Regions from separate parts of the Streptomyces sp. NPDC001153 genome, predicted to be linked through region 1. Evidence: riboswitches for the same ligand, from Rfam matches in the RefSeq annotation. Region 1 holds a riboswitch; each other region holds the start of a gene.
The links. A riboswitch is a leader RNA that binds a small molecule or an ion and turns the genes downstream of it on or off. The one in region 1 is predicted to bind cyclic di-AMP.

Region 1 (4,028 bases):
GGGGCGCCGGTCTTGATCTGGCCGCAGTTGGTGGCGACGGCGAGGTCGGCGATGGTGACGTCCTCGGTCTCGCCGGAGCGGTGGGACATCATGCACTTGTAGCCGTTGCGCTGGGCCAGCTCCACGGCGTCCAGGGTCTCGGTGAGCGAGCCGATCTGGTTCACCTTCACGAGCAGGGCGTTGGCGGTGCCCTCCTCGATGCCGCGGGCGAGGCGCTCGGGGTTGGTGACGAACAGGTCGTCGCCGACCAGCTGGACCTTGTCGCCGAGACGGTCGGTGATGACCTTCCAGCCGGCCCAGTCGTCCTCGAACAGCGGGTCCTCGATGGAGACGAGCGGGTAGGCCGCGACGAGCTCCTCGTAGTACTCCGTCATCTCGGCGGCGGAGCGGTCCTTGCCCTCGAAGAGGTACTTGCCGTCCTTGTAGAACTCGGAGGCGGCCACGTCGAGCGCCAGGGCGATCTGCTGGCCGGGGGCGTAACCGGCCTCCTTGATGGCCTCGATGATGAGGTCGAGGGCCTCGCGGTTGGAGCCGAGGTTCGGGGCGAAGCCGCCCTCGTCGCCGAGGCCGGTGGACAGGCCCTTGCTCTTCAGGACCTTCTTCAGCGTGTGGTAGACCTCGGTGCCCCAGCGCAGGGCCTCGGAGAAGGACTCCGCGCCGACGGGGGCGATCATGAACTCCTGGATGTCCACGTTGGAGTCCGCGTGCGAGCCGCCGTTGAGGATGTTCATCATCGGCACCGGCAGCAGGTGCGCGTTGGGGCCGCCCAGGTAGCGGAAGAGGGGGAGGTCGGACGCCTCGGAGGCGGCGTGCGCGACGGCGAGGGAGACGCCGAGGATGGCGTTGGCGCCGAGGGAGCCCTTGTTGTCGGTGGCGTCCAGGTCGAACATGGCCTGGTCGATCAGGCGCTGCTCGGTGGCGTCGTAGCCGACCAGCTCCGGGCCGATCTGCTCGATGACGGCGAGGACGGCCTTCTCGACGCCCTTGCCCTGGTAGCGGTTGGGGTCGCCGTCGCGGAGCTCGATGGCCTCGAAGGCGCCGGTGGAGGCGCCGGACGGGACGGCGGCACGACCCGTGCTGCCGTCGTCGAGGCCGACCTCGACCTCGACCGTGGGGTTGCCTCGGGAGTCCAGGATTTCCCGGGCTACGACGACGTCGATGGACGGCACGAGCATCTCCTTCGTGGATGTGACGCTGGTAGTGCGGGGCTGTGTGCCTTACGGCTGTGCCTTGCGCCTAGAGCCTAACCGCCCCCGGGCCGTCGGCCACCGACCGACCGTCCCGTGGACGGGAGGGACACGCAGACGGTACCCATTGTTCACCCACGGAACAAAGGGGCCTGCCGGTGAGGCCCGGCTGAAGAGTGGGGAAACAGCACGCGGAAACAGAAGACCCCGCCCCGGCGCGTACGGGGGAACACGCGCCGGGGCGGGGAGTCCGTGGGGACGGGGGTGGCCCTCACGAGGCCTTCAGTGTGCGGGCCGGGGATGTGAGGGCACTGTGGGTCCGCTCGGAGCCAGATGTCACTTCAGGTGCAGCTGCTGGCCCGGGTAGATGAGGTTCGCGTCCTCGACGATGTCCTTGTTCAGCTCGAACAGCTTCTGCCAGCCGCCCTTGACGCCGTGCTTCTCGGCGATGGAGCTGAGGCTGTCGCCCTTGACGACCTTGTACTCGCCGTCGCCCTTCTTGACCTTCTTGCCGGTCGGGGTGCTGACGGTCTTGCTCGCCGACGGGGCCGTGCGCGTGGTGGAGCGGGTGGCGGCCTGCTGGTCGGTGGAGCGGGTGGTGGTGCTCTTGGCGGGGGCGCTCTTGGTGGTCGCCGCCGGGGCCGAGCCGTTGTACGCGGCGCTCGACAGGCCCGTGCCGCAGACCGGCCAGGCGCCCTTGCCCTGGCCCGCGAGCACCTTCTCGGCGACGGCTATCTGCTGCGCCTTGGTGGCGAGGTCGGCGCGCGAGGCGTAGGCGGTGCCGCCGTACGCGGCCCAGGTGGAGTTGGTGAACTGCAGCCCGCCGTAGAAGCCGTTACCGGTGTTGATGGACCAGTTGCCGCCCGACTCGCACTGGGCGACCGCGTCCCACTCGGAGGCGGTGGCGGCGGAGGCGTTGCCGGCCGCCATCAGCGGGGCGGCGACGGCGGCGCCGGTGACACCGGCGAGCGTGATGGCGCGGACGGCCTTGGACGGGCGACGGTGCTTGCCCTTGCCGGAAAACAGCATGGATCGATCCCCTCACCGACGCCTGCGAGGTGAGCTGTCGGGTTCGGGCCGGTTGAGTTGCCCGGCCGCGCACTCGTTTTTCCGAGGCGCGGCTTCACCCCAAGCCGGTCCAGCGTCAACCGCTGGGCCCGGCGCTTACCTTGGGTCCCCCGCTCCTGCCTACGGCGCTTGACGCGACGACTGTTCCCGGGCAACCGCTGGCAGGATTCGGCGTTGCGGCTGCCGGGGCTCGTGGTGACGAGCGGTCCTGACCGTAGACATGCGATCGGCGGAATTTCAAAGACGATCAGGGCTTCTGAGACTCATCCCACACTTTCGCCAAACCGGACATCAGTGGCGAAGTGGGGCGTCAACTGCCGCTAGCCGTCGCCCTTTTCGGCAGGGACTTCCAGGGTCTGACCGGCGGCGATGTGGTTCGGGTCGGCGCCGATCACCTTCTCGTTGCCGACATAGAGGGCATGCCACCCGCCGTCGACGCCAAGGGAGTCGGCGATGGAGGCGAGCGAGTCGCCCTCGCGGACCGTGTAGGTGCCCGGTTCACGGCCGGCGTGACGGCCGGAAGGTGCGGCGTTCTGACCGTTTGTCACGTTTTCGTCCGCGCTCTCGCCGCGGTGACGTCCACCACTGCTGAGCGCGCCGGTGTCGACCAGGCTCCAAGAACCGCCACTCTGCTGGTAATTGTCCGAGTTGTCGGTACCCGGCGCCGCCACGGGAGAGCTGTCGCCTCCCTGCGGGCTTCCGCTGTCGCGTGAGCCCGGCTTGTCGGTCTTGTCGGACTTGGGGGTGCTGGTTCCGGCGGAGCCGTCGGCCGCGCCGGGAGTGCCGGTGGTGTCCTTGCTCGGACTCGGGCTCGGGGTCGGCGTAGCGCTCGAGTCCGAGGAGGAGCCGGAGGAGTCCGAACCGGAGGAGGAGCCGGAGTCCGAACCCGAGCCCGAATCGGAGCCCGAACCGGAGCCAGGCGAGGACGAATCCGGCAGACCGGACGAGTCGGAGCCCTGGGCCGAGCCGGACGCGCCGTGCGACCCGTCACCACCACCGGAGCCGCCGACGCCGGTGTCGACGTCGACCGAGGCGGAGTCGGAGGTCAGCCCGGAGAGCAGGGCACAGGTGGCCCACGGCTTGGTGCCCTGGTCGGCGAGGATCTTCTCGGCGACGGCTATCTGCTGGGAGCGGCTGGCCTGGTCGGCGGTCTCGGCGTACTGCGTGCCGCCGTACTTGGCCCAGTCGCCGAGCGAGATCTGCAGACCGCCGTAGTAGCCGTTCCCGGTGTCCGCACTCCAGGAACCGCCGCTCTCGCACTCGGCGACCTTGTCCCACGTGGTGCCGTCGGCCGCGTTGGCACTGGCGGCGCCGAGCAGAGGGATGGCGATGGCGGAGCCGGTCACGCCGGCCGCGACGAGGAGAGCCGGAGCCTGACGGGGGCGACGGTGACGACCGTTCCCGGAGAGCATGCGGAAGCCTTTCGTGCGACAGCAGGACCGGCGCGGCGACCGAAGCGGGGCCGCCACACTGATGGGTGAACGTATCGGCAGACGATCACTTGTCACAAGTTCATGCCGCGCAGATCACGTGAAGATCACGAAGTTGAAGGTTTGTCATTTCCGCCTGCGCGGCGGCCGTTCGTCCCCTCTTGCGCCCTTTGTCACCCGTCGGGAACGGCGGCGCCTCACGCCTGGCGCGCGATCGGGCCGGAACCATGGGCTCGCCCCGACCCGGGGGCTTCCCATCCAGTTCCCCTCCAGGAGGACACGATGCTGCGGCACACCCGGTTGCCCGGAGAGCCGGCGGACTACCTCGCCGCCCGCGAGGAGC
Region 2 (4,028 bases), on a different contig from region 1:
TTGGTCCACAGGTTCTTCGGGCGGCGGGACTCGTTGCGCTCGATGACCGCGTTGGCGGCGGACAGGATGGTCTGCGTGGAGCGGTAGTTCTGCTCCAGCAGGATCGTCGTCGCGTTCGGGTAGTCCTCCTCGAACTGCAGGATGTTGCGGATCGTCGCGCCCCGGAAGGCGTAGATCGACTGGTCCGCGTCACCGACGACGCACAGTTCGGCGGGCGGGAGGTCGTACCCGCCGGGCGGGGTGTCGCCCTCCTCGGCGGAGCGCTCCCCTGTGCCGACGAGTTCCCGCACCAGCGCGTACTGGGCGTGGTTGGTGTCCTGGTACTCGTCGACGAGGACGTGCCGGAAACGGCGGCGGTAGTGCTCGGCGACGTCGGGGAAGGCGCGCAGGAGGTTGACCGTCGTCATGATCAGGTCGTCGAAGTCGAGCGCGTTGGCCTCGCGCAGGCGCGACTGGTAGAGCGCGTAGGCCTGGGCGAGGGTCTTCTCGAAGCCGTCGGTGGCCTGGGCGGCGAAGTCCTCCTCGTCGATCAGCTCGTTCTTCAGGTTGCTGATCTTGGCGCTGAACGACTTCGGCGGGAAGCGCTTGGGGTCGAGGTCCAGGTCGCGGCAGACCAGGGCCATCAGGCGCTTGCTGTCGGCGGCGTCGTAGATCGAGAACGACGACGTGAAGCCGAGCTTCTTCGACTCGCGGCGCAGGATGCGCACGCACGCGCTGTGGAAGGTCATCACCCACATCGCGTTCGCGCGCGGGCCGACGAGCTGCTCGACACGCTCCTTCATCTCGCCCGCGGCCTTGTTGGTGAAGGTGATCGCGAGGATCTGGCCCGGGTGCACGTGCCGCTCGGCGAGCAGATGGGCGATGCGGTGGGTGAGCACGCGGGTCTTGCCCGAGCCGGCGCCGGCCACGATGAGCAGCGGGGAACCGGCGTGCACGACCGCGGCCCGCTGGTTGTCGTTCAGCCCTTCCAGCAGCGCCGCCGAGTCGATCGCGGGGCGCGGGGCGCCGTCGCGGTAGTACGCGTCCCGGTCCGGCGGCGCGTCGAACTTCCCGCCGAACAGATCGTCCGGAAGCGGCTCCGGAGCGTGATCGTCGTCGGGCGGCGGCGGGGGCTCCTCCTCGTGCCCGCGAGGGGCCTGGAGGTCCGCCAGGAAGCTGTCGTCAAAGAGGCTGCTCATCGCTCTCCGAGTCTAGGGCGCCCCACCGACAACCGGTCGCAGTCCCCGGAACATGGCCGGTTCCGGAAGAGAGTTGATCGTGACCGCGGAATGAGCCTCCGCCTGCTCACACAACGGAACCGCCCGATGACACAGGAGCGAAACCTGCCCCAGGTCACGAAAATGTATCGGACATATCACGCACCAACCTTCACAGGAGTCACACGAGTTGGCTAGCGTGCGTGCGGGCCGTACGACCCCTACCGGCGAACCTCGCCGGGCCGCACGGCCTCCGCCGAGTCCGGTGTGCCCCGCAGGGCGCCCGGAGCCGGGGACCCACCGACCTCTGGGGTGAATCGGCCGGCTCCCACCCGGGACGCCGCCGTAGGGCAACCCTTCCGAACCACCGCCCGAACCCGACAGCTAACCCGGTAGGCGGCCCATTGGAAGGAGTCGCCTCCCTTGGCGTCGCACCGCAAGACGCGCCCCGGCGGATCCATCGGATCGGGCCTTCGCACCCCCGCCCTCGCCACCGCCGCCCTCACCTCCATGGCCGTGCTCTCGCAGACCGCAGAGGCCGCCCCGAGTACCGATCGCACCAAGCCGAGCCTGGAGGAGGTCGAGAAGAAGGTCGACGACCTGTACCGCCAGGCGGAGTCGGCGACCGAGAAGTACGACGCGGCCAAGGAGCGGTCCGTCAGACAGCGGGGCCGCGTCGACGCCCTGCGCGACGACGTCGCCCGGCGCACGGCACGCCTCAACAAGGCCCGCGAGGAACTGGGCTCCTTCGCCGCGGCGCAGTACCGCACCGGTGCCGCCGCTCCCGGCACGGCCACCTTCCTGCTGGCCAACGACCCGCAGGACTACTTCGACCAGACCCAGCTGATGAACCGGCTGACCTCGCGGGAGAAGAGCGCGGTCGACGACTACATCGGCGAGCAGGCCGCGACCATGAAGCAGCGGCGGGAGGCCGCGCAGAGCCTGCAGACGCTGACCGACTCACAGCACGACCTGCAGACCGCCAAGGCCACCGTCCAGAAGAAGCTGGCCTCGGCGCGCGAGCTGCTGTCGCAGCTGTCGGCCCAGGAGAAGGCGCGCCTGGCCGCCATCGAGCGGGAGAAGCAGCAGGAGGCGGCGCGCAAGGCGGCCGAGCTGGCGAAGCAGCAGGCGGCTCAGCAGCAGGCCGCCTCGTCGTCACCGTCGTCCTCCTCGTCGTCATCGCCCACGGGGTCCGGATCCGGATCCGGTTCGACGGGCTCCGGCTCGACCGGGTCCACGACGACCGGCTCGTACGACACGAAGGCCGAGAAGGCGCTCGCCTTCGCCCGCGCGCAGATCGGCAAGCCGTATGTGTGGGGCGCCATCGGGCCGGACTCCTACGACTGCTCGGGCCTCACCCAGGCCGCCTGGAGAGCCGCCGGCGTCACGCTTCCGCGCACCACGTACGACCAGGTCAACGCGGGCACCACGGTCTCGCTCGCCGACGCGCGGCCGGGCGATCTGGTCTTCTTCTACGACGACATCAGCCACGTCGGCATCTACATAGGCAACGGCATGATGATCCACGCCCCGAAGCCGGGCGCGTACGTCCGTGAGGAGTCGATCTACTACGGCGGCGAGTCGATCATCCACAGCGTGGTCCGACCGGGCTGACCGCCCCCCGGACCACCGGCGCGGCCCAGCCCCTCCCGCTCCACGCGCGCGTGCCACCGCAGTGCACGTGCACGCGCGCGTGCGGGAGTCGTGGTCTCCCGTGCCCGGGGCCGCCGGATCCACACGCCCACGCACGCCCTGCCGACGCCCTGAGCCTCGCCACCCGGACCGCTGATTCCCGCACACGCGTGCCGGTCTTTCCTGCGCCGATGCCCGGGTGCAGTCTTCGCTGCCGCGTTCCCTGCCGCCGGACATGCGTGGCCCTTCTGCCTCCGGACACGCTCGGCCTCGCCCGCCCCCACGCCCGCGCGCGGCCTCCCCTGTCTCCCCCGCCCGCGCGGGGCTCCCCTGCCTCCCCACGCCCGCGCGGGCCTCCCCTGCCACCACGCACACGTGCGACCTCCCTGCCACCACGCGCGCGTACCGGCGTTTTCGCTCTTCACGCGCGCGTGCCCTTAGGGCAGGGACGCCGCGGCTGCCTGGCATCGGGCGCATGCCCGGCATCTCAGGTCTGCGCGCTTGGTGGGCGGAGCGGTCCCCTGCGGCCGGGGCCGCCGTGATGGCGACCGGCGTGGTGTCGGTGGGGCTGCGCATGACCGGCGCCGAATCGGTCTCACGGGTGGTGCTGGCGATGGCGGGCGTCGCCTGGGCCGCGCTGGCCGCCGCATTCGTCCTGCGGCTGGTCGGCGAGCGCGAGCGCTGGGTGACCGAGGCGGAGAGCCTGGGCGCGCTGACCTCCGTGGCCGCGACCACGGTGCTCGGCACCCGGGTCTCGGCGCTGGGCGGGCAGACCCTGGCCGAGGCACTGCTGGCGCTCGCGGCGCTGCTCTGGCCGGTGCTGCTGGTCATGGTCGTACGGCGCTGGAGGCCGCGCATGCCGGGCGCGGTATTCCTGTGCTGTGTGGCCACAGAGGGGCTCGCCGTACTGGGCGCCACGCTCGCCGCGGCCGAGCGCACGGCGTGGCTCGCGCACACCGCGCTGGTGCTGTTCTGGCTGGGCCTGGTGCTCTACGGCCTGGCGCTGGCCCGCTTCGACATACGGCAGGTGCTGGAGGGCGCGGGCGACCAGTGGATTCGCGGGCGTTGCGCTCGCGATCTCGGCGCTGGCCGGGGCGAACCTGCTCATCGCCGGGGACGCGGGCATGTACCTGTGGAACGACGACGACCGCGGTGCGCTGCGCACTGTGACGACGGCACTGCTCGTGCTGGATCTGGTCT
Region 3 (4,028 bases), on a different contig from region 1:
GACCTGGACGGAACGCTGCTGCGCGGCGACGACACCGTCTCCGACCGGTCGCTCGCCGCGCTCGCGCGGGTGGCGCGGGCCGGCGCCCGGCACCTGGTGGTGACGGGCCGCCCGGCCCCGCGGGTACGGCCGCTGCTGGCACACCTCGGCTGTACGGGGCTCGCGGTGTGCGGGCAGGGCGCACAGGTCTACGACGCCGGGACCGGCCGCCTGCTGTGGTCGGTCCGGCTGGACCGGGAGCTGGCCGAGACCGCGCTCGGCAAGATCGAGGCCGAGGTGGGGCAGGTGTACGCGGCCGTCGACCAGGACGGGGTCGAGGGGCTCACGCTCATCGAGCCCGGCTACCGGATGCCGCACCCGACCCTGCCCGCGGTCCGGGTCGGCCGGCGCGACGACCTGTGGTGCGCGCCGATCAGCAAGGTGCTGCTGCGCCACGCCGGACTGTCCGACGACGAGTTGGCGGCCATCGCACGCGCGGTGGTGGGCTCGCTGGCCACGGTCACCATGTCCGGGCCGGGGACCGTGGAGCTCCAGCCGTCCGGGGTGACCAAGGCGACCGGTCTCGCGCTGGCCGCCGAGCGGCTCGGGATCGCGGCGGAGGAGGCGCTGGCGTTCGGCGACATGCCCAACGACATCCCGATGTTCGACTGGGCCGGACACGGAGTCGCCATGGCCAACGCGCACCCCGAACTCAAGGCGGCGGCCGACGAGATCACCCTGTCGAACGAGCAGGACGGCATCGCGGTCGTCCTCGAAAGACTGTTCCCGACCGACTGACCGGCACATCAGTACAGGACCGTGCCCAGCGCCCCGGCCCGCCCTGTACACGACCGTCCTCGGTGCACGGGTGTCCCAGGTGCACGGCCGTCCCCGGAAGAGTGACGGCCGCCCGGCGCGTGCCCCTCCGTCAGGTGTGGGCACACGCCGGGCGGCCGATTCCGCGCCGGTCGGCGGGACCGTCAGTACGCGCTGAACACGTTGTCGATCGACCCGTACCGGGCGGCGGCGTAGTTGCAGGCCGCGGTGATGTTGGCGACCGGGTCGTAGGGGTCGAAGGAGGTGCCGGCCACGTGGTACGCGTTGAAGGTCGGGTCGATCACCTGGAGCAGACCCTTGGACGGGATGCCCGCGGCGGCGTTGGAGTCCCAGAGGTTGATGGCGCGCGGGTTGCCGGAGGACTCCCGCATGACGTTGCGGTAAATGCCGTTGTAGGTGCCCGGGATGCCCTTCTGGGCCATGATCGCGAGGGACTCGCGGATCCAGCCGTCGAGGTTGTTGGGGTACCCGGCGACGGTGGTGGCGGCGGTCTTGGTGGTCGTGCCGGTGGCCGCGGAGGCGCTGGTGGCGCCGACGAGCGACACAGCGAGGACGGCGGCACCGGTGCCGGCGACGGCGAAGGCACGGGCGAGGCGGGTGGTGCGGGTGCGGCGGGGCTGAGCGGCAGCGGGCATGAAGGAAGTCCTCTCCGGCGCCTGCGAGGTGAGCTGTCGGGTTCGGGCGGGGAGGTGCCCGGCCTTGCCTTCGTGCGAAGACAGGGCTTCACCCCTAGCCGTTCCGGCGCGGCGTGTGCCGTCCGGTCCGGCGGACTTACCTGGGTCCCCCGCTCCTGCCGTACGAATGAGTTCGTCGATGGGTTACGCGGGCGGCGGCAGGATTCGGCGTCCGCCCGACGGCCGGAACGTATGCGAGAGCACATGTCGGGAACAAGTACTCGATTCACACAACGCACCATTTGACCTTTGTCTGTGCCGTTTGGGGTACTTGATCCTTTGCGTTTGCCAACCCTCAACTCGCCGACAGGGGAAGGGGAGAGGAGGCCTGACGGCTCCACGGCGCCGAAGGTCGTGCGTGACTCAACTCACGAAATAACAAAGTATTTCAAATCAGACATAGGGGATTTGGGTGGGTCGGGCGGGTGGTGGTGGAACCCGCGACGCGGCGCCTGTCGTTGTCCGGGGCGTAGGTATTACTCCGCTCGCCTCCTCGGCTCGCGACAAACCGTGCCTGTTCCTGTTAAGTCGATGAATGTCCGCTCATATCACTTGATCAAAAACATACTGGTCGTGATCCGATACCGCCCAGGCTGGACCGGTGGGCGCTATCGGTGATCGAAACAGGACCGGATACGCTGACTTGAGTGATGGCAGCGACCTATCGACAAACCGTGTAATCGCCAGCAGACACCAGCAGACAGGAGACCCCTCGTGACCGTCGTCGGGCCGTTCGGGCTGAGCGTGCGGGACCAGGCTCTGGAAGCCGATGTCCAGGCCGGATTGGCGGCTGTCGAGGAAGGCTTGCTCGAGGCCACCAAGAGTGAGGTCCCGTTCATCACGGAGGCCGCGCAGCACCTCGTACGAGCCGGCGGGAAGCGGTTCCGGCCGCTGCTCGTGATGCTCGCGGCCCAGTTCGGCGACCCCTACGCGCCGGGCATCGTGCCGTCGGCCGTCGTCGTGGAGCTGACCCATCTGGCCACGCTGTACCACGACGACGTCATGGACGAGGCGGCCGTGCGGCGCGGCGTGGCCAGCGCCAACACCCGCTGGGGCAACTCCGTCGCGGTCCTCACCGGCGACTTCCTCTTCGCCCGCGCCTCCCAGATCCTCGCCGACCTGGGCCCCGAGGCGGTCCGGGTGCAGGCCCTCGCCTTCGAGCGGCTGGTCACGGGCCAGATCCTGGAGACCGCCGGCCCCTCCGACGGCCGCGACCCGGTCGAGCACTACCTGGACGTGCTCGGAGGCAAGACGGGCTCGCTGGTGGCGGTCTCCTGCCGGTTCGGCGCGATGATGTCCGGCGCCGACGAGACCGTCGTGGACGTGCTCACCCAGTACGGCGAGCGGCTCGGGGTCGCCTTCCAGCTCGCCGACGACGTCCTGGACATCGCCTCCGACTCCCACGAGTCCGGCAAGACCCCGGGCACCGACCTGCGCGAGGGCATCCCGACCCTGCCCGTGCTCCGGCTGCGCGAACGCGCCGCCCGCCTCGGTCTGCCCGAGGACATCGCGCTGTGCGACCTGCTCGACTCCGACCTCAGCGACGACGCCCGGCACGCCGAGGCGCTGGCCGCGCTGCGCGCCCACCCCGCGCTGGAGCAGGCCCGCCGCGACACCGTCCGGTACGCGGAGGAGGCCCGCGCCGCGCTGGCGCCGCTGCGGGAGTGCGACGCCAAGGCCGCGCTGCTGGAGCTGTGCGACGCGGTGGTGCACCGCGCCGGCTGACCCGGCCGCCCGCCACGCCACGCCTCTGGTTGTACGACCGGCACGCCTCCGGCTGTGCGCCGCGCCGCGTGTCGGCCGTACGTCACGGCCCGCCGCCTGCGGGGCACGCCTCCGGCTGTGCGCCGCGCCGCGTGTCGGCCGTACGTCACGGCCCGCCGCCTGCGCCGTCTGCCGCACCGCGCTTCCGGCCGTACTCCACGGCCCGCCCCGCCGCCCGCCGCGCCGCGATTCCGGCCGTGCGGATCCGGCGCGCTTCGGCCGTGCGTCGCGCGCCTTCGGCCGTGCGACCGGCCCGGATCCGTCCATCCGTACGGCCCTGCGCCATCGGTACGACCGTCCGGCCCGTGCATCCGTACGCCCCCTGCGCGCCCGTAAAGCCCCGTCCGTTCCGGTGAGACCCCTACGGGTCGGCGGAGTCGCGGCCCCCGCGTGTCATACCGCAGGCGTACGCGGAGTTGGCTCCGAGGTCTGACGCTTCCTCATGGCTGATTTGGTGAGATGGAAGCCACGGAAATCACCACTCCTCACCGATTCGGGTGAGAATGGCGGCTCTGGTGGACCAGCGTGACAACAGCCGCCGCCGACGACGGAGGTAAGGCACACATGGCACCGTACGAATCCGACGACGCAGTGGACGCCGCGCGAGTGGACGCCGCGCGTGACGAGGAGCGGCAGGCCGGGCGCCGCAGGGCCGCCCGTTACGCGGTCCCGGTCGCCGTGGTGGGGGTCGCGGCGGCCACGATCGGTCTGGTCCCGGCGCTCGCCGCCTCCGGCGACCCCGACCTGCCCAGGATCACCGCGCAGCAGCTCATC

Region 2: another riboswitch for cyclic di-AMP. It lies ahead of ACWDEN_RS19875 (C40 family peptidase); the one in region 1 lies ahead of ACWDEN_RS22625 (transglycosylase family protein).
Region 3: another riboswitch for cyclic di-AMP. It lies ahead of ACWDEN_RS41035 (transglycosylase SLT domain-containing protein); the one in region 1 lies ahead of ACWDEN_RS22625 (transglycosylase family protein).

Annotation. Positions count from the first base shown of each region.
Region 1 covers NZ_JBSFJZ010000019.1:97,800-101,827, forward strand. The annotation lists gene eno (phosphopyruvate hydratase) at 1-1,175, opposite strand, end outside; gene ACWDEN_RS22625 (transglycosylase family protein) at 1,524-2,216, opposite strand; cyclic di-AMP (ydaO/yuaA leader) riboswitch at 2,221-2,393, opposite strand; gene ACWDEN_RS22630 (transglycosylase family protein) at 2,576-3,667, opposite strand; gene ACWDEN_RS22635 (DUF899 family protein) at 3,968-4,028, shown strand, end outside.
Region 2 covers NZ_JBSFJZ010000016.1:77,308-81,335, reverse strand. The annotation lists gene pcrA (DNA helicase PcrA) at 1-1,178, opposite strand, end outside; cyclic di-AMP (ydaO/yuaA leader) riboswitch at 1,441-1,612, shown strand; gene ACWDEN_RS19875 (C40 family peptidase) at 1,620-2,810, shown strand; partial or broken gene ACWDEN_RS19870 (tellurite resistance/C4-dicarboxylate transporter family protein) at 3,304-4,028, shown strand, end outside.
Region 3 covers NZ_JBSFJZ010000054.1:44,181-48,208, forward strand. The annotation lists gene ACWDEN_RS41030 (HAD family hydrolase) at 1-777, shown strand, start outside; gene ACWDEN_RS41035 (transglycosylase SLT domain-containing protein) at 960-1,451, opposite strand; cyclic di-AMP (ydaO/yuaA leader) riboswitch at 1,457-1,639, opposite strand; gene ACWDEN_RS41040 (polyprenyl synthetase family protein) at 2,205-3,215, shown strand; gene ACWDEN_RS41045 (LolA family protein) at 3,819-4,028, shown strand, end outside.